One region of the uncultured Rummeliibacillus sp. genome, then DNA from elsewhere that is predicted to be linked to it. Evidence: predicted binding sites of a transcription regulator. Region 1 holds the regulator's gene; the other holds the start of a gene.

Region 1 (15,779 bases):
CTTATATGAAGTAAATCGCTTCGTAAGTCGAATACATTACCCATGGATTTTGTGCTATTTTGATAATTCAAATGATCTTCAATTTCATTTAAATGGTCTTCGATGTTATATACCATAGGAAAATAACTGTCTACAATTTTATCTATTGCTTGGTACATAACAAAAATAGACCCCCGTTCCCAAGTCTGTGGACGATTTGCTAATCGATTCCTTACAACGTCAAATTCCGGTACAGAGGATTTATGATAAGTTACCACAAAATTAGGGGAAACGAACAGGTTTACTTCTTCAGCTTCAAATGTTTCTTCGTTAATCTTATGGACAACTAGAAAATGATAATCATCGTAATAATCTATTTTTGGGCGTTGTAGACGCATTAAACAATCTTCAATTGCTAAAGGATGAAAGTGGAAAAAGGTATCTAATAATGCATCTTCTTTGGCATCAGGTTTCACAAAATCTACCCAATACCAATCGAATTGACCTTGTTTAATTTCTTCTAATGGGAAATTCACTTTTAGTTGTTGATCATTAGTCACTCCAAGTGTTCGAATCATTGTTACGCCTCATTTCAACCATTGTTATACTTATCCTCTCACAAAAATGCTAATGTTTCCATAAATTGAATAGAAAAAGGGCTTGTCTGAAAAGCTCTTTTGAGACAAGCCTCTTGTAATGAGAATGGTGGAATCTTAATTCGACAACCATAGCTAGCAAAATTTTATAGTAGAAAGGAATAGCCTAGTAAGTTTTCTCGTTATAAATGATCCCTACTAAAGATTTCAATAGCCGGGTTTATTAGTTGAAAGTTTCTCTAGTATATTAGAATCCCGAAAATCGGGGTGAATTGAAATTTCGTGGGATAATTTATGATGCATTGTTTCGGTACATGTCGCTGATTGCTCGCTGCAATTGTGCATTAATGAACTTTTTAGTAAGTAGTAGGGCATACCGATAAAAATGAGTAAGCTGAGTAGAATTGTCCCTATAAGTAAAAGTGCTTTTTTCATAGGAAACAACCTCCTTACTTTGTTATATAAAAAAAGACGAAACAATAATTGAAATGTTCCAGTTTAGTAGAAAGGGGTTATGTAAAGTTTTATAAAAAGTGAAACTTATTTATCGTATTGAACGTAAAATAGCTATAACATAAATGTTTTTAGTACATTGAAAGTGAGTGATTAGTTTGGAGGAAAAGGGAATAAAAGTGATCTTGCATGCAAGTGCATTTTTTGCTCCATGTTTAGTGCCAATACTCTTCTTCCTTTTTATTAAAGATGAAGAAGTAAAAAAATTATCCATTCAAGCGTTGTTATTCCAATTTGTAATGTGGTTATTAGTTGGTGTTGGGACCTTCTTATCCATCACCATAATTTTAGCTATAATTGGTATTCCGATGATTATTGTCTTCGGTCTTATGGGTATTATTGTTCCGATCATTGGGATTGTTAAAGCGTTGCAAGATGAAGCGTGGGATTATCCTATAGTGGGTAAGTGGATTTAATCAGTTAATTGTTGAGCATACTGCATATAGCGGTATGCTTTTTATGTATATTAGAAAAACGAAAACCATAAAAAGTAATGCAGAATATTTGCGACATTTTTTATAGCCTTATATAATATAGTCAAAGATAGTCAAAGTCAGTGATGCGAGTGAGGTGGAAGCTAAATGCGAAATATCTCTGACATTATTGAAGGGTATTTGAAGGAAGTTATTGAATTAGGTGGTAAAGGGCATATTGAGATAAAAAGAAGTGAGATTGCCGATAAATTTCAATGTGTACCGTCACAAATAAATTATGTCATTAATACAAGATTTACTGCTGAACGTGGTTATATAGTAGAAAGTAAACGTGGTGGAGGCGGCTATATTCGAATTTTACGTGTAAAGGCTAACTCTGAGGCAGAACTGATCGATGAAATTTTACAACAAGTCGGTGATTCAATATCCCAGTCGTCGACTCAAGATTTTATTTTCCGTTTGATTGACGAAGATGTGATTACCCGTAGAGAAGCCAAAATGATGATTGCAGCACTTGATCGTTCAGTACTATGTATTAACTTGCCGGTAAGGGATGAATTACGTGCACGAATATTGCACGCTATGTTATTAACGTTAAAGTATGACAAGCAAACGTAAAGAGGTGCAAGGTATGATTTGTGAAAATTGTAAACAGCGACCGGCTACTATCACAGTTACACAAATGAAAAATGGTAAAAAATTGACTAGGCATTATTGCGATGTGTGTAATAAGCAGTTGGATCATTTTCACTTGAACCTCGATTCAGATGAAGACCCAAATGCAGTGCAAAAATTATTTTCAAGTTGGTTTGGGACACCAAGCTGGTCGGTTCAGGCAGTTCCAATTAGTAATACTCAGACAAAAGTTCAAAACGATAGTTGTCCACAATGTGGCATGACTTATAGAAAGTTCTTAGAAGAGGGGAAATTTAATTGCCCAACTTGTTATGAAACTTTTAAAGAGCAATTACCTCAAGTACTTAAAAGACTTCATAATGGTGCAATTGAGCATATTGGAAAAGTACCAGGTTCTATTAACGAGAGTTATCAGATGAAAAGGCAAATTGAGGCATTACGGCAAGATATGAAATCGGCTGTTGAGGAAGAACGTTTTGAAGATGCAGCTAGTATTCGAGACCAAGTTCGAGAAATAGAGAAGAAGTTACAATCAGGGGGTGAAGAAAGTGACGAGCATTGATCATTTTCTAAAAAGTAAGCCACCTCTTTGGATGCGTGGGGATATTAATTATGGGGATATCATTATGAGTACACGCATTCGATTGGCTAGGAATTTAACGGGTTTTCGTTTTCCAAGAGCTTTTTCAGATGAGGAAGCACTACAAATTGATAAACTTGTGTCTAGTGCAATTATTGATGAAGAAAATAATCTAGATGTTCCGTTTTCCTATTTTTCACTTCATGATATGCCAGCATTACAACGACAAGTATTAGTGGAAAAGCATTTAATAAGCCCACAATTGGCAAATAAAACAAAAATGGGTTCAATCTTAGTATCAGAAGATGAAACGATTAGTATTATGATAAATGAAGAGGATCATATCCGAATTCAATGCTTACAACCAGGATTACAACTAGACAAAGCATATCATTTAGCTGATGAGATGGATCGCCTGTTAGAAGAAAAATTACCATATGCTTTCGATGATTCATTTGGGTATTTAACGAGTTGCCCAACTAATACAGGAACTGGTCTTAGAGCTTCAGTAATGATGCATTTACCTGCTCTAACAGTGACGAACCAAATGGGACCACTTATTAATACGATGGCGCGATTAGGGATGGTTGTGCGAGGAATTTATGGTGAGGGTACAGAGGCTACCGGTAATTATTATCAAATTTCAAATCAAATTACGCTTGGTAAGCCCGAAGAAGATATAATTTTAGATTTACAAAGCGTTGCAGAACAGATTGTTCAAAAGGAAATTGGTGCAAGGCGAGCGTTATTAGAACATGCATCTATTGCTGTGTCTGACAGATTAAATCGCTCGCTAGGAGTTTTACAATATGCAAGAATCCTTTCGAGTGAAGAAGCAGCAAATTGTCTATCAAATGTACGATTAGGTATAGATTTAGGATTGATACCACCTATTCCAGATCGTGTGTTAAATGAGTGCATGTTAATCATGCAACCGGGATTTTTACAGCAACATGCAGGTACAACACTTCAAGCAAACGAAAGAGATGTTTATCGTGCATCTATTATTAGAGAACAATTGCAAATGAATAATACAGACTCTAAACAGTAGAAACGGTGAAGAAGGGGAGGATTTTTATGATGTATAATCGTTTTACACAGCGTGCTCAAAAGGTTTTGCAACTTGCTCAAGAAGAAGCAATTCGTATGAAACACGAGGCAATTGGTACTGAACATATATTATTAGGGTTAATCCGCGAGGGTGGCGGAATTGCCGCGAAAGCACTTGAAGCAATCGATGTAAGTACCGAAATGATTGAAGAAGGTATTGAGGAATTAGTCGGAATGGGTACAAAAAATGTTGGCCCGATTGTCCATTATACGCCTAGAGCTAAAAAGGTAATTGAGTTATCAGTTGATGAATCACGTAAATTAGGCCATTCCTATATTGGCACAGAACATTTACTTTTAGCATTAATTCGTGAAGGCGAAGGTGTAGCAGCACGAGTATTAAATAATGCAGGGGTAAGCTTAAACAAAGCTCGCCAACAAGTATTACAACTATTAGGTAGTAGTGATCATCCACAAGCAAATACGAATGCAGCTCCAGCAGCGAATACACCGACTTTGGATGGCTTAGCACGCGACCTTACGCAAATTGCTAGAGAAGGCAGCTTGGACCCTGTAATTGGCCGTAGCAAAGAAATTACGCGTGTTATTGAAGTATTATCTCGTCGAACAAAAAACAACCCTGTATTAATCGGGGAACCCGGTGTAGGTAAAACAGCAATTGCTGAAGGTCTTGCTCAACAAATTGTGAACAATGAGGTTCCAGAAACACTACGTGATAAACGTGTGATGACTTTAGATATGGGAACTGTAGTGGCGGGTACCAAATACCGTGGTGAATTCGAAGATCGCTTGAAAAAAGTTATGGATGAAATACGTCAAGCTGGTAATGTCATCTTATTTATCGACGAATTGCATACATTGATTGGTGCGGGTGGTGCAGAAGGTGCAATTGATGCATCCAATATTTTAAAACCATCACTAGCACGTGGTGAATTACAATGTATCGGTGCCACAACGTTAGATGAATATCGTAAATATATTGAAAAAGATGCTGCACTGGAACGTCGTTTCCAACCAATTCAAGTAGATGAACCAACTGTAGATGAAGCTATTCAAATTATTAAAGGATTGCGTGATCGTTATGAAGCACATCATCGTGTGAAAATTACAGATGCAGCAATTGAAGCAGCTGCTAAAATGTCAGATCGCTATATTTCTGACCGTTTCTTACCAGATAAAGCAATCGACTTAATCGATGAAGCAGGTTCAAAAGTACGCTTACGTTCATTTACAACGCCGCCTGACTTAAAAGAATTAGAACAACAGCTAGATTCGATTCATTCAGAGAAAATGGCTGCAGTTCAATCACAAGAGTTTGAGAAAGCTGCATCATTACGTGACACTGAACAAAAGCTAAAAGACAAACTAAATACAACCAAAAAAGAATGGAAAGAAGCTCAAGGAAAGGCAGAGTCAAAAGTAACGGTAAATGATATTGCGGAAGTCGTATCGATGTGGACAGGAGTGCCTGTCTCTAAATTAGCTCAAGAAGAATCTGAGAAGTTATTACATCTTGAAGAAGAATTGCACAAACGTGTCATAGGTCAAGGTGAAGCAGTTGAAGCTATTTCAAGAGCTATTCGTAGAGCACGTGCTGGATTAAAAGATCCGAAACGTCCAATTGGATCATTTATCTTCTTAGGCCCAACAGGTGTAGGTAAAACAGAACTTGCTCGAGCTTTGGCAGAAGTTATGTTTGGTGATGAAGATGCAATGATTCGAGTTGATATGTCTGAATACATGGAAAAACATTCGACTTCACGCCTTGTAGGTTCACCACCAGGATATGTAGGTTTTGATGAAGGTGGTCAACTAACAGAAAAGGTTCGTCGTAAACCATATTCTGTTGTCTTACTTGATGAAATTGAAAAAGCACATCCAGATGTTTTCAATATTCTTTTGCAAGTCCTTGATGATGGTCGATTGACAGATTCTAAAGGACGCGTCGTTGACTTCCGTAATACTGTAGTTATTATGACTTCTAATATTGGTGCAGAAGCATTGAAATATCGTAAATCTCTTGGATTTGGTGCTCAAAGTGCAAAACAAAGTCAAGAAAATGCAAAAAATGTAATGATGGAAGAATTGAAAAAAGCATTCCGTCCTGAATTTTTAAACCGTATTGATGAAATGATTGTCTTCCATTCACTAGAAAAAGAAGAATTGAATAAAATTGTTGTTCTTATGGCAAAAACATTAACAAAACGACTAGAAGAACAAAATATTACACTTGAGTTAACACCAAATGCTATTGAAAAAATAGCGAAGGAAGGATATGATCCGCAATACGGAGCACGTCCATTACGTCGAGCAATCCAAAAACATGTAGAAGATCGACTTTCTGAAGAAATTTTAAAAGGTACCGTGTTAAATGGTCAACGAGTTGTATTTGATGTAGAAGACGATCAATTTGTTGTAAATGTAAAAGGACTCGTTACAAAATAATGAATGACTTATAGCGAAAAGTGAATATATGTCTTAAAAGGGCATTCCAAATGAGAAATTTGGAATGCCTTGTTTTATAATATGAAGTAAAGAAATGACACTATAAGGAGAAAAAAATGGTCAAAAAAAAGACAAAATTCTTTTGTAACTCATGCGGATATGAATCGCCAAAATGGCTAGGTAGATGCCCGGGTTGCGGTGAATGGAATACGATGGTAGAAGAAGTAGAGATTGTTTCAAAAGGTCCAAGAGGTGCGTTTCAACACTCTGATAAAGTTTCGCAAAAAGCGGTACCAATCATTTCTGTAGAATCAGAAGAAGCACCAAGAGTAGAAACGGAACTTAAAGAATTGAACCGCGTCCTAGGAGGTGGAGTGGTACCAGGATCACTTGTATTAGTTGGTGGGGATCCAGGTATCGGAAAATCCACATTATTACTGCAATTATCAGCACTTTTGTCAAATAAGGGACATCGTGTTCTCTATATTTCTGGAGAAGAATCTATTCGTCAAACAAAACTACGAGCAGAACGTCTTGGCGTAAAGTCATCAGAACTATATATATATTCAGAGACCAATTTAGAATTTTTAAATCAGACGATTGAAGATGTAAAACCAAAGTTTGTCATTGTAGATTCTATTCAAACGGTTTATCATCCAAATGTAACGAGTGCACCCGGTAGTGTATCCCAAGTCCGAGAATGTACTGCTGAATTCATGAGGATTGCTAAAACAAAGAATATTGCCATTTTCTTAGTTGGACATGTAACAAAAGAAGGTCAAATAGCTGGTCCACGTATTTTGGAACATATGGTGGATACTGTTTTATATTTTGAAGGCGAGCGTCACCATACGTATCGAATACTTCGTAGCCAAAAAAACCGTTTTGGTTCAACAAATGAAATCGCCATCTTTGAGATGCTTCAGAATGGGTTGAAAGAAGTATTAAATCCTTCAGAATTGTTTTTACAAGAACGTTCGCAAGGAGCACCTGGTTCAACTGTTGTAGCTTCGATGGAAGGAACTAGACCTATTTTGGTGGAAATTCAAGCGCTTGTAACACCATCAAGTTTTAATTATCCTAAGCGAATGGCCTCAGGTGTTGATCAAAATCGTATTTCGCTTTTAATGGCAGTGTTAGAAAAAAGAATGGGGATGCTACTACAAGCTCAGGATGCCTATATTAAAGTAGCTGGTGGTGTTAAATTAGATGAACCCGCCATTGACTTAGCGGTCTTAGTTAGTATTGTCTCTAGTTTTAGGGATGTTGCAGCGAAACCAATGGATTGCTATATAGGGGAAGTCGGCTTGACTGGTGAAGTACGTCGTGTTTCTCGCATTGAACAAAGAGTGCAAGAGGCAGCTAAATTAGGTTTTAAACGTGTTATAATTCCGTCATCAAACATAGGTGGATGGGATTATCCAAATGATATTGAAGTACTTGGAGTAGATACAGTGAACCAAGCGTTACAACTTAGCTTTAAAGGCGTGTGATTTTCTAATAATTTAATGTCTATATTTAAGTTTATATGTCATAAATTGTTTATATGGGTATATCAAGCGTTGATATGTAATAATAATTGTTATCCTAGGAGGTGTATCATATGCTTAAGAAAATTATCCAAATTGCGTTTCTTTTTATCGGAGGAACAATGGGTTTATTTATATTACCGCCATTATACGAATTGATTCATTTATCTTCAAACCCATGGCTAAATAATCCGTATACTTCAGTTGCTATTGGTGCGTTAATATTATTTGGGTTTTCATTTTTACTTTCAGACTATTTCGTGAAGTTTATCAAGTGGATGGAAGAAAAATTATTGAAAGCGCCTGTTGGAGATTTATTGTTCGGTACACTTGGTTTAATCATTGGATTAATTGTTGCTTATTTAATAGGTTTTGCAATTGATAGCGTGAACATTCCTATTGTTACGACAGTTTTACCAATTTTATTATCGATTGTACTAGGGTACTTAGGATTCCAAGTAGGCTTTAAAAAGCGAGATGAGTTAATCAATGTGTTTACCACAGGTAAATCGCATAATAGCTCAAAGAAAAGAGCCACAGATGAAACGGAAATTTCAGGGACTATCTATAAGTTATTAGATACAAGTGTCATTATCGATGGTAGAATTGCAGATATTTCCGAAACAGGTTTTGTAGAGGGGATTCTAGTCGTCCCTCAATTCGTTTTAACTGAGTTGCAACATATAGCAGACTCTTCGGATACATTAAAACGTACAAGGGGTCGTAGAGGATTAGATATTTTAAGAAAGCTTCAAGACGAACGGGCTTCACAAGTTCTAATAACAGAAGTTGATTTTGAAGATGTTCAAGAAGTGGATTTAAAATTAGTCCGTCTTGCCAAAAAAATGGGTGGCAAAATTTTAACAAATGATTTTAATCTAAATAAAGTTTGTGATTTGCATAATGTAGAAGTTCTTAATATAAATGATTTAGCAAATGCAGTGAAACCGGTTGTAATTCCTGGCGAAGAGATGAATGTAGTAGTAATCAAAGATGGTAAGGAGCATAACCAAGGTGTTGCATATTTAGATGATGGTACAATGATTGTTGTTGAAGAAGGTAAATCATTTATTGGGCAAGCTATCGTTGTAACTGTCACAAGTGTATTACAAACATCCGCAGGTCGAATGATATTTGCAAAACCTAAGCAAAATGGAAGAATGGCATAATTCAAAAGAAAGAAAAGACAGGGCAGATTTGCCTTGTCTTTTCATTGATGAGGAAGTGAGAAAAGGACATGCAATACGATGTTATATTACCAGCAGCAGGTAGTGGCAAAAGAATGGCTGCAGGTCGAAATAAATTGTTTTTGGAATTGCGACAAAAGCCTATTTTGATACATACATTAGAAGTATTTCAACAAGATGGTGAATGTAAAGGAATATGGTTAGCAGTAAAACCAGAGGAACGTTCATATATTGAAATGCTTTTAGCCAAATATCAAATTACAAAAGTAAGAGCACTTCTTGATGGAGGTTCAGAAAGACAATATAGTGTGAATAATTGTGTGAAAAAGGTGGAAGACGGGAAAATCGTATTGGTTCATGATGCAGCAAGACCTTTTATCACAATACCTACTATCCATAAGTTAGTTGAGGCAGCACATGCCAAGGGAGCAGCAATAGCTGGAGTTCGTGCAAAGGATACAATGAAACGTGTAAAGGATGGTGTCATTGAAGAGACAGTAGACCGTTCGAGCCTATGGATGATTCAAACACCACAAGCATTTAACTTCGAGATACTAAAACGTGCAGAACAACAAGCAGAAGAAGATCATTTCTTGGGAACTGATGAAGCAATGCTTGTAGAACGTTTGGGACAATCTGTATATATTGTTGAAAGTAGCTATGAAAACGTTAAAATAACTACTAAAGAGGACTTAGTGTTTGGTGAAGCAATTCTGAGCCAACGTATAGGAGGATAATTATGTTTCGAATAGGACAAGGTTTTGATGTACATGCTTTTGCGGAAGGACGTCCGCTAATTATTGGAGGGATTACGATTCCTCATGATAAAGGATTATTAGGCCATTCAGATGCAGATGTATTGTTGCATGCTGTGACAGATGCGGCGCTTGGGGCAATTGGTGAAGGTGATATAGGACGTCATTTTCCAGATACAGACCCTGAATTCAAGAATGCAGATTCTGCAAAGTTATTAGCATTTATTTGGAAAATGGTCGAAGATAAAGGCTATTCTTTAGGAAATGTAGATTGTACAATAATGGCACAACGCCCAAAATTGGCACCATACATTGAACAAATGCGTAATTGTATTGCAGAAATTTTACACGCAGAACCTTCTCAAGTTAATGTTAAAGCAACGACTACGGAAAAACTAGGTTTTACTGGTCGTGAAGAGGGAATTGCTTCAATGGCAACAATTTTACTTATAAAAAATTGACTTTCTTTAATTTTTATAGTTGCAGTGGTAAAATGGACAAAGTTGAATTTTTTTGAACGATAAATAGGAGGATTCTAATCATGACTAACAAAGTTCGTGTTCGTTATGCACCAAGTCCAACAGGACATTTACACATCGGTGGCGCACGTACAGCACTATTCAATTATTTATATGCAAAACACTATAACGGAGATTTCATCTTCCGTATTGAAGATACAGATGTAGCTCGTAACATTGAAGGCGGCGAAGAATCTCAACTTCATAACCTAGCTTGGTTAGGTATTGAACCTGTAGAATCACCAGTAATCGGTGGTCCATTCGCTCCTTATCGTCAAATGGAACGTTTAGACACTTATAAAGAAGCTGCACAAAAATTAATCGATATGGGTATGGCTTACAAATGTTTCTGTACACCAGAAGAATTAGAAGCTGAACGTGAAACACAACGTGCAAACGGTGTGGCTGCACCAATGTATAATGGAACTTGCCGTCACTTATCTGCTGAAGAAGTAGCTGAAAAAGAGGCAGCAGGTATGCCTTACACAATTCGCTTCAAAGTCCCAGAAAATGAAACATATACATTTACAGATATTATTCGTGGAGAAGTAACATTTGAATCGAAAGATATTGGTGACTGGGTAATCGTAAAAGCAAACGGTATTCCAACATATAACTTTGCAGTTGTTCTGGATGATCACTTGATGGAAATGACACATGTATTCCGTGGTGAAGAACATTTATCAAATACACCAAAACAATTGATGATTTATCGTGCATTTGGCTGGGAACCACCTAAATTTGGCCACATGACATTAATCGTTAACGAAAACCATAAAAAACTTTCAAAACGTGATGAATCTATTATCCAATTCATCTCTCAATACAAAGAACTTGGGTATTTACCAGAAGCTATGCTAAACTTCTTAGCATTACTCGGCTGGTCTCCAGAAGGTGAAGAAGAAATATTCTCAATGGATGAGTTAATCACTCAATTTGACGAATCACGTCTTTCTAAATCACCATCTATGTACGATACACATAAATTAAAATGGATGAACAACCAATACATGAAAAAATTATCTCATGAGCAAGTGGTTGAATTATGTTTACCATTCCTACAAAAAGAAGGTTTGGTTGCAAAAAATCCAACAGCTGAAGAAGCTGAATGGGCTAGTCAATTAATCGGTCTTTATCATGAACAAATGAGCTACGGCGCTGAAATCGTAGAATTATCTCAAATGTTCTTTACAGAAGAACTTGAATTTAATGATGAAGAAAAAGAAGTATTAGCTGGTGAACAAGTACCAGAAGTTATGGCTGCATTTAAAGAAAAACTTGAAACTTTAGAAGAATTTGAACCAGCAGAAATCAAAAAAGCAATCAAAGCTGTACAAAAAGAAACAGGCCATAAAGGGAAAAATCTTTATATGCCTATTCGTGTTGCTACAACAGGTGAAATGCATGGTCCAGAACTAAATGATGCACTTGTTTTACTTGGCAAAGAAACAGTTCTTAAACGTATTGGAAAATATGTAAAATAATTTTTGTTGATTTTTTTCTGCTTCATTGTACAATTAAGCTAATAAATGTAAAACGTTGAAGAGGAGAAGTATGTGGCGTATGCTCCAAAGAGAGGATCATCACCGGCTGAAAGTGATCTGAGCCAATGCAAAACAGAAATGCACCTCCGAGTACTAAGCTGAACATTTGGCGTATGCAAATTAGTAAGCTTAGTCGGTTTGTCGCCGTTAAAGACGTTTGAGTGGGAAATATTTTAAAAATATTTTCAACCAGAGTGGAACCGCGCATTCAAGGCGCCTCTGTCTATTACGGCAGAGGCGTTTTTATTTTTTATTTAAAAGGAGGCTTATATATGTTTAAAAGAATGAGAGAAGATATTGCAACAATTTTTGAAAATGATCCAGCGGCTCGTAGTACACTAGAAGTAGTTTTAACTTATTCTGGTTTACATGCGATATGGTCCCATAGAATTGCACATGCTTTTTATAAACGTAAATTTTACTTTATAGCAAGGTCTATTTCACAAATTAGCCGCTTCTTTACGGGTATTGAAATTCACCCAGGTGCAAAAATTGGCCGTCGTTTCTTTATTGATCATGGAATGGGTGTTGTTATTGGTGAAACATGTGAAATTGGCAATGATTGTACTTTATATCAAGGTGTAACATTAGGAGGGACCGGAAAAGAAAAAGGTAAAAGACATCCTACACTACAAGATAATGTACTGGTTGCAACTGGTGCAAAAGTACTTGGTTCTATTACAATTGGAGAGAACAGTAAAATTGGTGCAGGTTCAGTTGTCTTGAAACCGGTACCCCCAAATGCTACAGTTGTTGGTATTCCAGGTAAAGTTGTGATACAAGATGGTGTTCGTGTAAACCGTGAGCAAAAACTAGATCATCAAAATATACCGGATCCAATGGAAGATCGTTGCCAGCAAATGGAACAAAAGATCAATGAATTGTATAGAGAATTAGAGCAGAGTAAAAAGGAGAGATAATTTCTCATGGGTATTCAAATTTTTAACTCATTAACACGTGAAAAGGAGCCTTTTGTACCTCTTGAAGAAGGCAAAGTTAAAATGTATGTGTGTGGTCCAACTGTATATAACTACATTCATATTGGGAATTCACGTCCTGTTATCGTCTATGATACAGTGCGTCGCTATTTAACATACCGCGGCTATGAAGTTACGTATGTTTCAAACTTTACAGACGTGGATGATAAGATTATTAAAGCGGCAAATGAGTTAGGAGAAGAAGTTTCCGAACTAACAGAACGTTTTATAAATGCTTATTTTGAAGATATTACAGCTCTTGGATGCCAAAAGGCAGATTCACATCCACGTGTAACGCAACATATGGATGAAATTATTAATTTCATCGCTGTATTGATTGAAAAAGGTTACGCTTATGAATCTCAAGGAGATGTGTATTATCGTACACGTAAGTTTAAGGATTACGGAAAATTATCACATCAATCTGTGGATGATTTGAAAATTGGTGCACGAATTGAAGCAGGAGAAAAGAAAGATGATGCACTCGATTTTGCGCTTTGGAAAGCAGCAAAACCAGGTGAAATTTTCTGGCAAAGTCCTTGGGGAAATGGTAGACCTGGCTGGCATATAGAGTGTTCGGTGATGGTCCATAACCATTTTGGTGATACAATTGATATTCATGCAGGAGGTCAAGATTTGACGTTCCCTCATCATGAAAATGAAATTGCTCAATCAGAAGCCTATACAGGCAAAACATTTGCTCGATATTGGATGCATAATGGTTATATTAATATTAATAATGAAAAAATGTCCAAATCACTTGGCAACTTCATCTTGGTACATGATATTATCCAACAGATAGATCCACAAGTATTGCGTTTCTTTATGCTTTCTGTTCATTATCGTCACCCAATCAACTTTTCACAAGACTTAGTCGAAGCAGCAGCTAATGGTTTAGAACGCATCCGTACTTCTTATAACAACTTAACACATCGCCTAAAAAATACGGCCAACATAGGCGACAAAGAGCAGTCTTGGTTAGATGTCATCCAACAAGAACGCCAAAACTTTGAAGTGGCAATGGATGATGACTTTAACACAGCAAATGCAATTGCAACCTTATTTAACATATCTACAGAGGCCAATAAATATTTAAACGAAACAAACACAAACGAAGAATTATTAAAAGAATTTATCAATACATTAAACGAACTTTCAAATGTGCTAGGTATTAAACTAGAAGTACAAGAAGAATTATTAGACGAAGAAATTGATGCGTTAATCGAAGAACGTCAACAAGCTAGAAAGAATCGTGATTTTAAACGTGCTGATGAAATTCGAGATCAATTGAAAGATATGAACATTATTTTGGAAGATACGCGTCAAGGTGTTCGATGGAAACGAGGTTAATGAAGTGGGAGAACTTCGTAATGCAGATGTAAAACAATTAAATGCACTCGCTTTAGCTTATATGGGCGATGCAGTATTAGAAATAGCGATTCGTGAACATTTATTAAGAGTAGGTCGTGTAAAGCCAAAAGTTCTACATCGTGAGGCAACTCATTATGTATCAGCGAAAGCCCAATCCATGGTGATTCATCAAATGATAGATGAGGATTACTTTACTGAAGAAGAGATGGCTGTATTAAAACGTGGCCGTAATGCTAAATCTGGTTCTATACCTAAAAATACAGATGTTCAAACTTATAATTATAGCTCGGCTTTTGAAGCGGTTCTCGGCTATTTATATTTAACAGGGCAGCATGAACGCGTTGATGCAATTATCCAATATGCTATTCATGTAGTTGAAAATAAGAAAGAGGTGTCGAAATAATGACTGAACAAATAAAAGAAATAATTGCCGGAAAAAATCCAGTACTTGAGGCACTTCGATCTACAAGAGATATTAATAAAATTTGGATTGCAGAAGGCGTCAAAAAAAGTGGCATTAACGAATTACTTAATTTAGCAAAAGAGCGTGGCGTAATCGTACAATTTGTTCCTAAGAAAAAAGTGGACCAATTATCTTCTGAAAATCATCAAGGAATTGTTGCTTCTGTTGCTGCTTATAATTATGCAGAACTCGATGATCTTTTTAAATTAGCTGAAAAAAGAGGAGAAGATCCATTCTTTATCATTTTGGATGAATTAGAGGATCCACATAATCTTGGTTCAATTATGCGAACAGCTGATGCAGTAGGTGCACATGGTATTATTATTCCGAAACGTCGTTCAGTTAGCTTAACAGCTGTTGTTGCAAAAGCATCTACAGGAGCTATTGAATATATTCCGACAGTACGTGTTAATAACTTGTCACAAACAGTGGAAGAGTTAAAAGAACGTGGTGTTTGGATCGCTGGTACTGATGCGAAAGGTTCGGTAGATTATCGTAAAATGGATGCTACATTACCTTTGGCTGTTATTATTGGTAGTGAAGGCAAAGGTATGAGTCGCATCCTAAAAGAAAAATGTGATTTTCTTTATAATTTACCAATGGTAGGACATGTCACATCTCTAAATGCTTCCGTCGCAGCTTCTTTACTGATGTATGAAGTACTTCGTAAACGTCAAGAAATTTAAGGTGGCTGCTGATGAACATACTCTTAGTTGATGGCTATAACATTATTGGTGCATGGAAGGAACTACAAGCGTTAAAAGAACATAAGCTAATAGATGCGAGAGATCGACTGATAGAGTTAATGGCAGACTATCAAGCCTACTCGGGAATGCGCGTCATTGTCGTTTTTGACGCGTATCTCGTTCCTGGCATCGCTACAAAGATGACACAGCATAATGTTGAAGTTATTTATACCAGAGCAAAAGAAACTGCAGATGATCGTATTGAAAAGCTCACTGCTGAACTAACAACCAAGAGAAACAAAATTTACGTAGCCACATCAGATATGGCTGAACAAAGTGTAATATTTGGAAATGGTGCTCTTCGAAAATCTGCGCGTGAATTTGAAATTGAAATCCAAAATGTACGCACTCAAATTTCTCAAAAAGTTAAAAATATTCAAGTCCAAAAACCTAGCTCTAAAATTGAATTATCAGCAGATGTTTTAGAAAAATTCG
Region 2 (15,779 bases), on a different contig from region 1:
GAATTCGTCTTAGGATTTCCAATATTAATGATCGTATTCTCAAATTAGTCGTTTATTATGTTACTACAATTAAGATTTAATAGATTGATTCAAGTGTGTATTTACCTGCAAATACTAAATTTTGATTTCCTAAATACATAAAGCATGTTATATCAACCAAAGCTTTGTAACGGTTCCTATTTTTTGATAACATTACAATATAGAGATAAGGGAGTGAATAGGATGAAAGTGGATCATGAAGTTTGGGGTAATATCCCTTTGTTGCATATATATAATGAAGAAACTGTCACTGCAAAATCACCAGTAGTCATTTTTTTACATGGATTTGAAAGTGCAAAAGAGCATAATCTACATTATGCATATCAGTTAGTAAATAGAGGTGTACGTGTTTTATTGCCTGATGCCTTGCTACATGGTGAGCGTGATGAGAACTTAGATGAAATTCAAATAAGTTTACGTTTCTGGGAGATTGTCCTTACTTCAATCGAAGAAGTGGCTTATTTATATAAACAATTGAAAGAAAGAGGCTTACTTGAAACCGATAAAATCGGTCTTTCAGGAACTTCTATGGGTGCAATTGTAACAATGGGTTGCTTAAAAGTGTATCCATGGATTCAAACAGCTTCTGTTATGATGGGAGCGCCGGCTTATCTTGAATTGGCGAAAGGTCAAATCGCAGAAATAAAAGAAAAAGGATTTGACATTCCTTTAAGTGAAGAAGAATTAGACAAGATGTATAAAACAATTAGCTACTTTGATATGAGCAAACATCCTGAAACTATGGCTGGACGTCCTGTATTGTTCTGGCATGGTAAAAAAGACCATACAGTTCCATTTGCACCTGCTTATGCATTTTATGAAAGTATACAGCAAGATTATGCAGAACACCCTGAGGATTTAACATTTATTGTGGATAAGAAGGCTGGTCATAAAGTTTCCCGTGCAGGAATGCTTGCAGGAACAAAATGGCTTGCAGACCATTTGGCATAACGATTGCTGAATGATATGATGTAGTAAACAACATGGAGAAAGGGGAAACATCATGGATGCAGATTTAAAAGAGAATATTCTAGGTGCCTTGGAAAATGTAATTGACCCTGAAATTGGTATCGATATCGTAAACCTTGGATTAGTATATGATGTAGATTTAAATGATGAAGGGATTTGCATGATTACAATGACACTTACTTCTATGGGTTGTCCATTAGGTCCGGTAATCGTCGATCAAATTCGCACAGCGTTATTTGAGATTCCTGAAGTAAAAGATGTGGATGTTAATGTAGTATGGAATCCACCTTGGTCAAAAGATATGATGTCTCGCTATGCTAAAATGGCGCTTGGCATTCGATAAAATTACAAAATCAATCAGTGAGGAGAAAATTCCTTGCTGATTTTTTTAGAACAATATACATATGATAAATCTTAATACTTTAACGATTAACTCGATTTCTAATAAGAAATCGAGTGTTTTTTTCTTTGACACATTCCTGATACATTCGTTTTCTATACTAGTTTTGTAAACGAGATACAGTACTAATGACATCAATCAAAAACGAGCTCGGATTGAGAATGAAAAATGTACTGAGTTTAAAAAATGCGAAATTTACAATTTACTATGATAGGAGGCTTTTAAATGAATTTTATTAAACGTGCTTTTTATAGTACAAAAGCGAAAAAAGGGAGAACTCTTTTACTCACTTTTGTATTTTCAGCGATATTAATATTCATTTTAGCAGGATTAACAATACAAAGCGCTTCGCTTAAAGCAACAGAAAATGCCAAGAAAAGTATGGGGGCAACGGTTACGCTATCTACCAACATGGAGAATGCGATGAAGAAGTCAAGTTCATCTAGTAGTGATGATTCCTCTGATAAGAGTGAGCGACCTGACCCTGGGAGCTTTTCCATCACACCGGTTGATCTAGATACTGTGAATACATTAGCGAAGTTGACTAACGTCTCATCTTATAACATTTCATCATCGACTTCCGTCAATGCGAAATCTTTTGACGCTATTTCTTCAGATGATGGGGAAGAAGATGCTTCTTCTAACGCTTCAAACAAGGAAGGAAGTAGTCAACGAGGTCCTGGTGGTGGGGGTATGCAGATGATGAAGATGTCATCGGGAGATATCACCATTGAAGGCACAAATGCTACAGATACTGTAAGTAACTTCACAAATGGAACGGCAGAAATTACTGAAGGTGTAGGTATTACTGAAGATGACGCCAATACTAATAAAGCAGTAATCGAAACAAACTTAGCAGAAGCAAACGATATTTCAGTAGGTGACACGATTAAAGTTGCCGATTCCGAAGATGAAGATACAGCTTATAAATTGAAAGTTGTAGGTATTTACAAAACGTCCGAAACGGCAGACGCAAGAAGTATGAGAAATGCCGCTTTAAATCCTTATAATGCCATTTATACTTCTTATACATTTGCTAATAAGGTTAAAGGCGCTGACTATAAAGATAGTGCAGATTCAGCTGTTTATACATTATCTGATCCAGAAAAAATGGATACATTTGTGAAAGATGCTAAAAAAGCTGGTCTTGATACGGACACATACAGCTTACGTACAAATGACCAAGTATATCAACAAATGATTCAACCACTTGAAAATGTCGAGAGCTTTGCACAAAAAATTGTCATCCTTGTATCAGTAGCAGGTACTGTGATTCTCGCATTAATCGTTATATTAACGATTCGCGAACGCAAGTATGAGATTGGAGTACTACTATCTCTTGGTGAAAAGCGTACCAAAATTATTGGTCAATTTTTCGCAGAATTGCTTGCAGTCCTAGACATTGCGCTTGTCATTTCTGGAGTAAGTGGTAAATTTGTTGGCAATATAGTGGGTGAACAGCTATTAGAACAACAAACAACAACTACGGCTTCTTCACCAAATAATCAAGGAGGCCCTGGTCAAGGAGGCCCTGGTCAAAACGGAGGACCAAGCGGAAATAGAGGACAGGCACCTAGTGGTCAAGGCGGTCCCGGAAACGGTGGAGGGGCGCCATCCTTCTCAAACTTTGGAGCATCTAGTGCAGAAAACGCAAAGCAAATTGAAGATTTGAATATTACTTTATCATTGAAAGAATTAGTTGAGCTAGGTGGATTTGGATTAGCTATTAGCTTCCTAGCAGTAATCATTGCATCAATCGGTGTTATGCGTATGCAACCTAAAAAAATCTTAATCTCATAAGAGGGTGAAATGATGTTAGAAGTAAAAGACGTAAACTATTGGTATAAAAATATAGATGATGCTTTATATGAAAATGTAAATTTGACATTTGAAAAGGGAAAACTATACAGTATTTTAGGTTCAAGCGGGTCAGGAAAGACAACTTTTCTATCCTTGATCGCTGGACTAGATGTTCCAAAAACAGGTGAAATACTGTATGAAGGCAAATCATTAAAAAAGATAGGCCTTACAAATTACCGGAACCAATGTGTGTCGATTGTATTCCAATCGTATAATTTACTACCTTATATGTCTGCAGTAGATAATATTGTATCCGCAATGGAAATCACTCATAGTCAATCTACTAATAGGAAAGATTATGCGCTCTCTATGCTAGAAAAAGTGGGGATTACTAAGGAAATGGCACAAAAAAACGTGCAACATCTATCAGGTGGTCAGCAACAACGCGTAGCAATCGTACGAGCTATGTGCTGTGAAGCAAAACTTGTAGTAGCTGATGAACCAACAGGAAACTTAGACGAAAAAAATTCTTTAGAAATCATTCGGCTTTTTAAAGAACTTGCCCACGAGCAAGGTAAATGCGTCATTGTCATCACGCATGAAAGAGAAATCGCAAAAGAATGCGATATCGTACTCGAATTAAAACATAAAAAATTTAACGAACTACAACATCATTGAACATAGGGGAACAACGAGTTGTAATAAACAAACTAAGAATTCCTCATTTAGCAACAAACAAATCGCAAGCTGAAAGGTACTAACGAAATCTACTTCTATAAAATCAAAAAGCTTGGTTGCTACACATTGTAGAACCAAGCTTTTTGTATAGTTATATTGTAGATGGGTATAGATAAAAGATGTAAATTAGTCTATTCGACAAACACTTAATGGGCAATTTTCACATTCGCATTCATTCTTCAAAAATTCTAAATTATGGACTGTAATAATACTTTTATCAAATGAGATGACCTTTTGCTTTTTCAAATCATGTAGCATTCTATTGATCACTTCCCGACTAGTTGCACATAGGTTGGCAAGGTCAGAATTAGTTAATGGATAATCAATGACAATGTCTCCAGAATCTTGAAAAATGCCATAAGTATTAGTTAAACGTATAATAGTGGAGTAAAGCGCTCCCTTTTTCCCGTATAAAAGTAAATCGCGCATTTTTGTTTGTGTTTTTAAATTTTGCAATTGCAACCACTTAATGCATTCTATTAATATAGTAGGCTCTTGACTTAAACACATTTCAAACAAATTCCGATCGAGGGTAATGACAGTTGATGGTTCCAATGCTTTAGCACTTAGTGGATAATATCCTGTTTTGCTAAAAATAATTCCCTCGCCAATACAATCATTACTTCCACAAATTCGTAGAGTCAATTCTTTACCACTTACAGTTTCTTTGGATAAAATCACTTTCCCGGATACAACGTAGAAAATATCTTTTACACGTTCACCTTCTAGACAAATATGACTACCTTTTGAAATTTTAATAAGTGAACCATTTTCTTTAAAAATCTTTGAAATATTATCAGGAAGTGGAGCTATCGTGTAAGAGTTTACCATATCATCTACAACCTTCCCTAATTTTCCTTCATTATAACATAGGAATATTGAATTATTTCGATACATTTAAATTGTCACATTTCTTTTGAAAATTTTTCGAAACAGTATGAGTATTAGTAGTAGTATAGGTAACAAAAGTAGAGTAAGTGAAAAGGAAATTGAACCTTAAGTTTTATAAAATCAGATGAAGAATAGAAATTTAACTAACGCACAAATGATTGATCAAAGGAACTAAAGAGAAGAAAGAACTATGTAAATAATGCCTTTGACAAAAGGTCAAAAAAGGTCAAACATTTCTCTTTACATTTAAGAATAACGAAACTATAATGTAATTAACCAAAAGGTCAATAAAGGTCAAACAAAGGAGTTGGATCTTATGCAAATGCAAATGAACAATGAAGAACAAAAAAGCCCATTGGAACAATTTGGACGAAACTTAGTAGAAGAAGTTAAAAAAGGAAAGATGGATCCTGTAATTGGTCGTGACCAAGAAATCAGAAATGTCATTCGTATCCTTTCTCGTAAAACAAAGAATAACCCTGTATTAATCGGTGAACCAGGTGTTGGTAAAACAGCAATAGTAGAAGGATTAGCACAACGTATTGTTAAAAAAGATGTACCAGAAGGATTAAAAGACCGCCTCATTTATGAATTAGATATGAGTGCATTGATTGCTGGTGCAAGTTATCGTGGGCAATTTGAAGAACGGTTAAAAGGCGTATTAAAAGAAGTAAAAGAAAGTGAAGGTCGTATTATATTATTTATCGATGAAATTCACACAATCGTTGGAGCTGGTAAAACAGATGGTGCGATGGATGCCGGCAACATGTTGAAACCAATGTTAGCGCGTGGTGAGCTACATTGTATCGGTGCTACAACTTTAGATGAATACCGTATGTATATCGAAAAAGATCCTGCACTTGAACGTCGTTTCCAACAAGTATTAGTACGTGAACCATCTGTAGAAGATACCATTTCAATTCTACGTGGATTAAAAGAAAGATTCGAACTACACCATGCAGTAAAGATTCATGACCGAGCAATTGTAGCAGCTGCTGAACTTTCCAATCGTTATTTAACTGAAAGATTCTTACCAGATAAAGCAATCGATTTAATCGACGAAGCATGTGCAATGATTCGTACAGAAATTGATTCTATGCCACAAGAGTTAGATGAAGTAACACGTCGACAAATGCAATTAGAAATTGAAGAACAAGCATTGATGAAAGAAAAGGATGATGCAAGTCAAAAACGTTTGGTTGCTTTACGTGAAGAACTTGCAAAACTGAAAGAATCATCAAAAGCGATGAAAGAACAATGGGAATCAGAAAAATCTTCATTGCATACAATTCAAGAAAAACGTGAAGTTCTGAACCGATATCGTAGAGAATTAGAAGACGCAGAAAATGATTATGACTTAAACAAAGCAGCAGTACTACGTCACGGCAAAATTCCAGAACTTGAAAAGGAATTGCAACAATTAGAAAAAACAATGCAAGGTGAAAACGAAACAAGACTTTTAAGAGAAGATGTTACTTCTGAAGAAATTGCATCGATCGTTTCTAGATGGACAGGCATTCCAGTAACAAAATTAGTCGAAGGCGAACGTGAAAAATTATTGCATTTGAAAGATACGCTCCATGAACGAGTAGTTGGTCAAGATGATGCAGTACGTTTAGTAACAGAAGCTGTTTGGCGTGCTAGAGCTGGAATTCAAGATCCTAACAAACCAATTGGATCCTTCTTATTCCTAGGACCTACTGGTGTTGGTAAGACTGAATTGGCAAAAGCATTAGCAGCACAACTTTTCGACTCAGAAGATCACTTTATCCGAATTGATATGTCCGAATATATGGAGAAACATAGTGTATCTCGATTAGTCGGAGCACCTCCAGGTTATATCGGTTACGAAGAAGGTGGCCAACTAACAGAAGCTGTCAGACGTAATCCATATTCAGTCGTCCTATTAGATGAAATCGAAAAAGCACATCCAGATGTAGCGAATATCTTACTTCAAATTTTAGATGATGGTCGTATTACAGATAGTCAAGGACGTACAGTAAACTTTACAAATACAGTCATTATCCTAACATCTAATATCGGATCTAATTATTTAATGGATTTGAAAGAGCAAGAAAGTGAGCATGCGGTTGAGGATTTGGTCATGGCAGCATTAAAACAACACTTTAAACCAGAACTATTAAACCGTTTAGATGATATAATCATGTTCCATTCATTGACGAATGAACAATATTTTGAAATTGCTAAGAAATATATTAAGTTGTTACAAAAACGTGTTGCTGAACAAGAAATAGACTTACAAGTAACAGAAGATGTAATGCAATGGATTGCGAAAGAAGGAGTAGATCCCGCATTCGGTGCTAGACCTCTACGTCGCTTTGTACAACGCAATATTGAAACATTAGTTGCACAAGAATTATTAAAGGGCGAAGCTATGGCAGGAGATACATTAGTAGTATCTATGGAAGATGATCAAGTTATCATTCATAAAGAAGGATAAATATCTCAAGCGCTAACACTATAAAGAAAAAATCTCGATGAAGTTTAAATCATCGGGATTTTTTACTTCATCCAGAGGATAAAGATATACATTATCTATATACTAAAAAAATCCTGCCACACGATGGGCAGGATTTTCATTATTCTTGATGACCTACTTCTTTAGGTGATTTTGATGGAATAACTGCATCCAATACAAGGATTAATGCAGAAATGATAAGTGAAATCCATAAACCTTTTGTAAATGCAGGGCCATCTAGTGGTACATTATTGATTGAGCTGACTACATAGTTCAATGTAGAAACTAATAATGCAGACCAAATAACTAACATAATATATTTCATTTGTTTCACCTCTAACTGACTTTTCTACCTGTTCTATCATATCATATATGACTGTTTAATTAAAAGATTCTTTTCAAAATAGCTTGTACATAAAACGGCAAAATTATAAGAAAAGTTGAAAACTAAAAAAATATTCGCTATAATTAAGACCAGATACTAATAATTGATAACAAAGAAGAGAGGCGTTACCTCATGAATGCTGGAATTATTGGAGTTGGACGATACGTTCCTGAAAAGGTTGTAACAAATTTTGATCTTGAAAAAATAATGGATACGTCTGATGAGTGGATTCGAACTCGTACGGGGATAGAAGAAAGACATATAGCTGCGGATGACGAAAATACATCAGACTTAGCATTTAAAGCAGCTAAAAACGCAATTGAAAATGCAGGTATAACTGCTGAACAAGTTGGATTAATATTAGTTGCAACTGTAACACCGGATCGTCCATTTCCTAGTGTTGCATGTATGATTCAAGAAAAATTAGGTGCAGTAAATGCAGCAGCTATGGATCTCTCTGCAGCATGTGCTGGCTATATATATGGTTTGGTAACAGCAAAACAATTTATTGAAAATAATGCATATGATTATGTATTAGTAGTTGGTGTAGAAAAACTCTCAAAAATAACAGATTGGAAAGACCGTAATACAGCTGTATTGTTTGGAGACGGTGCATCAGCAGCAATAGTCGGGAAAGTTTCTGAAGGACGAGGAATACTTTCATTCGAGTTAGGCGCTGATGGAACTGGTGGTAAATATCTTTTCCAAAACGATAACGACTATATTTCTATGAATGGTCGTGAAGTATTTAAATTCGCAGTCCGTCAAATGGGGCAATCAGCTTTAAATGTAATTGAAAAAGCTGGTTATACAAAGAATGACGTTGATTATTTAATTCCACACCAAGCGAATATTCGTATTATGGAATCAGCAAGACAAAGATTAGATTTACCAGCTGAAAAAATGTCAACAGCTATTAAAAAATACGGAAATACGTCTTCAGCATCTATAGGCAATGCTTTAGTAGAAGAGTTAGAAAATGGTAAGATCAAAGATGATGATTTGATCGTCCTAGTAGGCTTTGGTGGTGGCCTAACTTGGGGTGCTGTAGCTATTAAATGGGGTAAATAACATAACGAAAAGAGGGAGTTATAATCATGACTAAACGTCGAGTAGTAGTGACTGGAATTGGGGCAGTAACGCCACTAGGAAACGACATTTCAACAACTTGGGAAAATATCAAAGCTGGGAAATCTGGAATCGGACCTTTAACAAGACTAGACCAAGAAAAATTCCCTGTTCACGTTGCTGCTGAAGTAAAAGACTTTGATATAGAGAAGTATATTCCTAGAAAAGATGCGCGCAAAATGGATCGGTTTACACAATTTGCTTTAGCGGCTTCAATCATGGCTGTCGAAGATGCGAATCTTGAAATCACACCAGAATTAGGTCTTCGCACTGGCGTTTGGATAGGGTCAGGAATTGGTGGAATGGAAACATATGAACAACAATTTATGAATTTCATCGAGAAAGGGCAACGTCGTGTAAGTCCTTTCTTTGTACCAATGATGATTCCAGACATGGCAGCAGGTCAAGTGTCTATCCACTTTGGAGCGAAAGCTATCAATTCATGTTCTGTGACTGCCTGTGCTTCAGGTACAAATTCAATTGGGGATGCATTTAAGGTAATTGAGCGCGGTGATGCTGATGTAATGATTACAGGTGGAGCTGAAGCACCAATTACAAATATGGCAGTAGCAGGATTTTGTTCAAATACGGCACTATCATTAAATCCTGATCCACAAACTGCTTCTCGTCCATTTGATAAAAATCGTGATGGCTTTGTCATTGGTGAAGGTGCAGGAATTGTCATTTTAGAAGAATATGAACATGCTAGAGCACGTAATGCAAAAATCTATGCAGAAGTAGTAGGTTATGGTGCAACAGGGGATGCGTTCCACATAACAGCGCCAGCTCCAGAAGGTGAAGGAGCCGCACGTTCTATGCAACAAGCAATTGATGATGCAGGAGTAGCACCTGAAGTTGTAGATTATATCAATGCGCACGGTACTAGTACTTATTATAATGATTTATATGAAACAAAAGCTGTGAAATCTGTTTTCGGTGAACATGCTTATAAATTAGCAATGAGTTCTACAAAATCAATGACTGGGCATTTATTAGGAGCAGCTGGTGGAGTAGAAGCAATCTTTTCAGTTTTAGCTATAAAAGAAGGAATTGTACCACCGACTATGAATATTGAAACACCAGATGAAGAATGCGATTTAGATTATGTACCAAACGAAGCGCGTCAACAAGATGTGAATTATGTATTAAGCAACTCTCTTGGTTTTGGTGGTCACAACGCAACACTATTATTCAAAAAAATCTAAACTGTTCTAGTAACTTAACTAGATAATTTGAAACAACACAGGGATTATCAACCTGTGTTGTTTTTGTATATTTTTAAATAGTAACTTATATTTATGAAATATCAATAGCCAAACTTTAACGCTTGAATTTACTAAAGTATTAAAAACTATATAATAGGAAGAAACTCAAAATAACAATCATATTAAAAAGCCTTTCTCATGAATAGAGAAAGGCTTTCATTCATAGACTATAAAAAATAGTAAAGGATTTAATGCATATGAGATTATTTGGCTTTTTAATTTGCTACGGGTTAATCGTATTAACTACTACACATATGATTTTATATTTAAACTATCATGCACTAGGTTATACGTGGACAACCGTATTCAAGTTTATCTTGAATACAATCGATTTTAAAATTTTTTTAGGTTCTTGGATAGGACTGCTTATCGTCTTTTTCTACCCAAGCCCATCGCAATCTCCATCTTCGAAACTGTTTCGCTAGCAATTGCATTTGCTTTTTCTGCACCAATATCTAAGATATGGTCAAGTTCAGGTGATTCGATCAATTCAGCAAATCGTTCTTGAATTGGCGTTAAGTGATTGATAATACTTTCAGCTACACCTGCTTTAAATGCACCGTAACCAAGACCTTCATATTTTGCGACTAAGTCATCAATTGATACATCTGTTAAAGAAGCTTCAATTGTAAGTAAGTTTGATACACCTGGTTTGTTTTCAATATCAAATTTCACAATACCTTCAGAATCTGTAACAGCAGATTTCACTTTTTTCTCAATATCTTTTGCTGAATCCAAAATACGAATAGTTGCTTTCTTGTTTTCATCTGATTTACTCATTTTTTTCAATGGATCTTGTAATGATTTAATACGAGCACCGTTTTTAGGTAATTGAATTTCTGGAATTTTAAATGTTTTACCATAGCGTTTGTTGAATCGTTCAGCTAAGTCACGAGTAATTTCAAGATGTTGCTTTTGGTCTTCACCGACAGGAACGATATCTGTGTTATAAAGTAAAATATCGCCGGCCATTAAAGGTGGATAAGTAAGTAAACCTGCAGAAACAGCGTCTTTTCCGTTTGCTTTATCTTTGAATTGTGTCATACGTTCTAGTTCGCCGATGTAAGATGTACAAGTTAGCATCCATCCAGCTTGTGCATGTGCGGGCACTTCAGATTGGATAAATAATGTTGACTTATTAGGATCAATACCTGCTGCAAGATATGTTGCTGCTAAAGTACGAATGTTTTTGCTTAGTTCATCGCTATCTTGTTGAACTGTAATTGCATGTTGGTCAACAATACTGAAGATACAATCATAGTCATCTTGCATTGTGACAAATTGACGGAAGGCACCAATATAGTTACCCAATGTAATAACGCCTGTAGGTTGAACACCTGAGAAAATTCTTTTCATGTAATAATTCCTCCTTAGAATAAAAAAACATCATGCATCCCTAATAGGGACGAATGATGTTTTGAATCCGCGGTACCACCCAAGCTTGTCGAAAAATCGACCACTCTTTCTCATAACGTGAGAAACACGAGCTTCACTACTACAACATGGTTCGAAAAGCTAACTCAGAAGTCCATTCCTTAAAGTGTATGATCTGTTTTCACCAACCACAGACTCTCTAAACACACGAGCTTTAAGTACTACTCTTCGTCATCGTCTAAATATTATGATGAAAATTATAATATAGATACTAACAAAACTCAAGTCTCTACTACATCATTGGTAATATACAATCAGCGCTATTACCATACAGATAATAATCTCTAATCCTAATAGTAAGATAAATGTAAAATTGTAACTAATAATTTCTGATGGATTTCTCATTTGCTCCATATCAGATCCTCTTTTTTTGAAAGACATCAATTTTCGAGAAGAGGAGTAAAACAAATCGAAAAATCCTGATGAAAGTACGTAACTTGCCAAACCGATAAATAAAAGAAACGCACCATATATAAAGGATACATTGATATAGCCAAGCAAAGTTATCTCTTTGTAGTAGAACCATATCGTTATAAGTATTACTAATTGTAGTATTAAAAAAGGCAATGCCTGTTTTTTCAATAAAATTCCCTCCATTTTATTAATATATTAATTCGAATCTATGAAAAAATCAAAAAAATCTTTGTAAACGAAAAATTTTTATTTCTGAAATAATTTCTAAAAAGTGTTGATATTTAAAGGCTTTTAAGGGTTTTATATTATTTTGATAAAACGAAATCAAATGAATTTTCTAAAAAAGGTATGTACAACTTCGAAAGTCTAGGTATAATTAGGAATGTAACAAATTTTCAAAATTTTAAAGGGGGTTATTACTTTATGAAGAAAAGTAAACTAGTCTGGCTATTAAGCCTTGTATTAGTACTTAGCGTCTTCTTGGCTGCTTGTGGCGGTAAAGATAAAGACGAAACTAAAGGTACTGATAACAACACAGAGAAAACAAATAAACCAGATGCAAAACAGGAATTGAACCTTATGGAAACTGCAGAAATTCCAACTGCAGACTCAGCATTAGTAACAGATGCTGTAGGTTTTACAGTTCTTAACAATGTGAACGAAGGTTTATACCGTTTAAACAAAGACAACGTTGCTGAACCAGCAATCGCTGAAGGTGAACCAAAAGTTAACGAAGATGGTACTGTTTATACATTCACATTACGTGATGCTAAATGGTCTGATGGCTCTGCTGTAACAGCAAATGATTTCGAATTCGCTTGGAAACGTGCAATCGATCCTAAAACAGGTTCTGAGTACGGTCCATATATGATGAATGGCGTAATCAAAAACGCTGAAAAAATTTCTACAGGTAAGGCTAAACCTGATACTTTAGGTGTTAAAGCTGTAGATGAAAAAACATTAGAAGTTACGTTAGAAAAACCAGTTCCTTACTTCTTATCATTAATGGCATTCGGTACTTTCTTACCTCAAAAAGAAGAATTTGTTAAAGAAAAAGGTAAACAATACGCTAAAAACTCTGACAACTTATTATACAATGGTCCATTCGTCCTTTCTGATTGGGATGGTACAGGCCTAACTTGGAAATACAAAAAGAACGAAAACTACTGGGATAAAGACAATGTAAAACTTGATACAATCAATGTCGACGTTGTTAAAGAAACATCTACAGCAGTTAACCTTTACAACTCAGGTGAAAAAGACCGTGCAGGCCTTAGCGGTGAATTTGCTGCACAATATGCAAACGATAAAAACTTAGTTAAAACAGAAGAAGCTTCAGTCTTCTATTTAAAACTAAACCAAAAACGTGGTGGTAAAACAGATACACCACTTGCTAACGTAAATATCCGTAAAGCAATTGCTCAAGCATTTAACAAAGAAGAGTTAACTAAAAATGTACTAGCTAATGGTTCTGAACCAGCAAATTACTTAGTACCTAAAAACTTCACTTTCGATGAAAACAAAAAAGATTTCCGTGATGTTAATGGCGACATGAACAAATTTGATGCAACAGCGGCAAAAGATTCATGGGAAAAAGGCTTAAAAGAACTTGGCGTGAAAAAAGTTGAGTTAGAATTCTTAGGTGATGATTCAGATTTAGCTAAGAAAATGGATGAATACATGAAAAACCAATTAGAAAAAAATCTACCTGGTTTATCAATCAAACTTAAAGAAGTTCCATTCCAAAATCGTATCGACTTAGATACAAAACAAGATTACGATATTCAATTTGCTGGATGGGGTCCTGACTACCAAGATCCATTGACATTCATCAGCTTATGGACATCTGATAGTGCTCAAAACAAAATGAGCTACAATTCTAAGGAATACGATAAATTAGTCAAAGATGCAAATGTAACTTATGCAAATGATCCAGCTAAACGTTGGCAAGCACTTGCTGATGCTGAAAAACTTGTTGTTGGAACTGATGCAGCAATCGCACCAGTATACCAACGTACAAGAATTGCATTACAACAACCTTATGTAAAAGACCTAGTAATTCATAACTTTGGAGCAGATTATTCTTATAAATGGGCTTATATCGCAGGTAAAGAATAATACTATGAACAAAGTTTAGAATCATAGAATAGGGGGTATATGGAAGTATAGCTTCCATATACTCTCTTTTTAAAATTAGCAAAATTGACGGAAAATTCTTATTTTTGAATCAAATGCTTATGAAGAAGCATTATAATCGGAGGTGCAAGTATGGCTAAATATGTAACAAAACGAATAATTTATATGATCATCACATTATTCCTGATCGCATCATTTACTTTTTTCCTAATGAAGATGCTTCCAGGTTCTCCTATCTCTTCCGCACCTAAACTAACTCCTGAACAATTAGCTGTGGTTGAAGCAAAATATGGATTGGATAAGCCATTGCCAGAGCAATACCTGCAATATCTAGGCAATATGGTTAAACTAGATTTTGGTGTATCGTTCCAATTCAAAGGTGCTGACGTAACTCAGTTGATTATTAACCGCGCTGGTCCATCCTTCCAATTAGGTATTCAAGCATTAGTACTTGGTACACTTATAGGTATTATTTTGGGGATGATAGCCGCGTTAAAGCAAAATACAGTGTGGGATTATGGTAGTACACTTATCGCTATCTTCGGACTTTCAATTCCATCATTTGTATTTGCTACTCTTTTACAATATTGGGTAGGGGTTAAATGGGAACTGCTCCCTGTGGCACTTTGGAAAAATGGTTTTTCTTCAAGTATCATGCCAACAATTGCACTTGCCATTGGACCACTCGCAACAGCTGCCCGTTTCGTTCGAACTGAAATGGTAGAAGTATTAAGTTCAGATTATATTCTGTTAGCGAAAGCAAAAGGTGCTAGTCGTTTTGAAATCGCATTCAAGCATGCGTTTAGAAATGCATTGATTCCATTAATTACAGTTATGGGTCCTTTAGCGGCTGGTCTTGTTACAGGATCATTAGTTGTAGAACAAATTTTTGCGATACCTGGTATCGGGGAACAATTCGTAAAATCTATCAATATGAATGACTTTCCAATTATTATGGGTACTACGATGTTCTATTCATTCTTATTGATTGTAATTATTTTCATCGTGGATATTCTATATGGAATCATTGATCCAAGAATTCGTTTGGCAGGGGGTACAAAATAATGACACAACAATATGATAAATTACCACCTGAAGCTTTTAAACTGGTAAAAGTAAACAGTACTCATGCAGAACAAATTGCCAGACCATCTTTGAATTTCTGGCAAGATGCCTGGTTACGTTTAAGAAAAAATAAGGCCGCTGTAATTAGTATGATTGTTTTAATTTTCATTGTCATAATTGCATTAGTGGGGCCACATTTAAATTCATATGGTTACAATGATCAAAACGTTTCAAAAGCAAATTTACCACCCAAAATTTCTTGGCTGGCACCACTTGGTATTGCGGACGGCTATGCAGAGGTTGCAGGTAAAAAAGTTGATGTATATGCGCAAAAAAATGTCAAAGAAAATTATTGGTTCGGTACCGATAGTCTTGGACGAGACTTATTTACACGTGTTTGGAAAGGTTCACAAATTTCACTCTTGATCGCTTTTGTAGCTGCTTTAGTTGATGTGATTATCGGTGTTGCATACGGTGGTATTTCAGGTTATTATGGCGGTAAAGTCGACGATATTATGCAACGAATTATTGAAATTTTAGCGGGTATTCCAAATTTAATCATTGTTATCTTGATGCTAATGGTTATGGAACCAGGTATTACGGCGATTATTATTGCAATTGCTTTAACAGGTTGGA

What was found. Region 1 encodes CtsR, which represses protease genes until heat stress. Its sites were predicted from a motif close to ATGGTCAATAAAGGTCAAACA; they were not measured.
Region 2: a site for CtsR is predicted at 5,118-5,138, ahead of Q0977_RS11005 (ATP-dependent Clp protease ATP-binding subunit). Genes of this name have one in related genera too.

The regions. Positions count from the first base shown of each region.
Region 1 covers NZ_CAKQBI010000007.1:96,549-112,327, forward strand. Annotated here, with positions in the region: gene corA (magnesium/cobalt transporter CorA) at 1-557, opposite strand, end outside; gene Q0977_RS06590 (hypothetical protein) at 783-1,010, opposite strand; gene Q0977_RS06595 (DUF4870 domain-containing protein) at 1,187-1,504, shown strand; gene Q0977_RS06600 (CtsR family transcriptional regulator) at 1,670-2,140, shown strand; gene Q0977_RS06605 (UvrB/UvrC motif-containing protein) at 2,154-2,720, shown strand; gene Q0977_RS06610 (protein arginine kinase) at 2,707-3,789, shown strand; gene Q0977_RS06615 (ATP-dependent Clp protease ATP-binding subunit) at 3,816-6,254, shown strand; gene radA (DNA repair protein RadA) at 6,371-7,747, shown strand; gene Q0977_RS06625 (PIN/TRAM domain-containing protein) at 7,858-8,952, shown strand; gene ispD (2-C-methyl-D-erythritol 4-phosphate cytidylyltransferase) at 9,021-9,707, shown strand; gene ispF (2-C-methyl-D-erythritol 2,4-cyclodiphosphate synthase) at 9,710-10,186, shown strand; gene gltX (glutamate--tRNA ligase) at 10,267-11,727, shown strand; T-box leader at 11,774-12,011, shown strand; gene cysE (serine O-acetyltransferase) at 12,060-12,707, shown strand; gene cysS (cysteine--tRNA ligase) at 12,714-14,114, shown strand; gene Q0977_RS06655 (Mini-ribonuclease 3) at 14,119-14,538, shown strand; gene rlmB (23S rRNA (guanosine(2251)-2'-O)-methyltransferase RlmB) at 14,538-15,284, shown strand; gene Q0977_RS06665 (NYN domain-containing protein) at 15,296-15,779, shown strand, end outside.
Region 2 covers NZ_CAKQBI010000015.1:2,870-18,648, reverse strand. Annotated here, with positions in the region: gene Q0977_RS11030 (prolyl oligopeptidase family serine peptidase) at 223-990, shown strand; gene Q0977_RS11025 (metal-sulfur cluster assembly factor) at 1,043-1,351, shown strand; gene Q0977_RS11020 (ABC transporter permease) at 1,634-3,208, shown strand; gene Q0977_RS11015 (ABC transporter ATP-binding protein) at 3,221-3,886, shown strand; gene Q0977_RS11010 (Crp/Fnr family transcriptional regulator) at 4,073-4,777, opposite strand; gene Q0977_RS11005 (ATP-dependent Clp protease ATP-binding subunit) at 5,154-7,298, shown strand; gene Q0977_RS11000 (YjzD family protein) at 7,438-7,641, opposite strand; gene Q0977_RS10995 (beta-ketoacyl-ACP synthase III) at 7,834-8,772, shown strand; gene fabF (beta-ketoacyl-ACP synthase II) at 8,799-10,034, shown strand; gene trpS (tryptophan--tRNA ligase) at 10,461-11,450, opposite strand; T-box leader at 11,493-11,712, opposite strand; gene Q0977_RS10980 (DUF3899 domain-containing protein) at 11,766-12,110, opposite strand; gene Q0977_RS10975 (peptide ABC transporter substrate-binding protein) at 12,366-14,060, shown strand; gene opp3b (oligopeptide ABC transporter permease) at 14,211-15,143, shown strand; gene opp3C (oligopeptide ABC transporter permease) at 15,143-15,779, shown strand, end outside.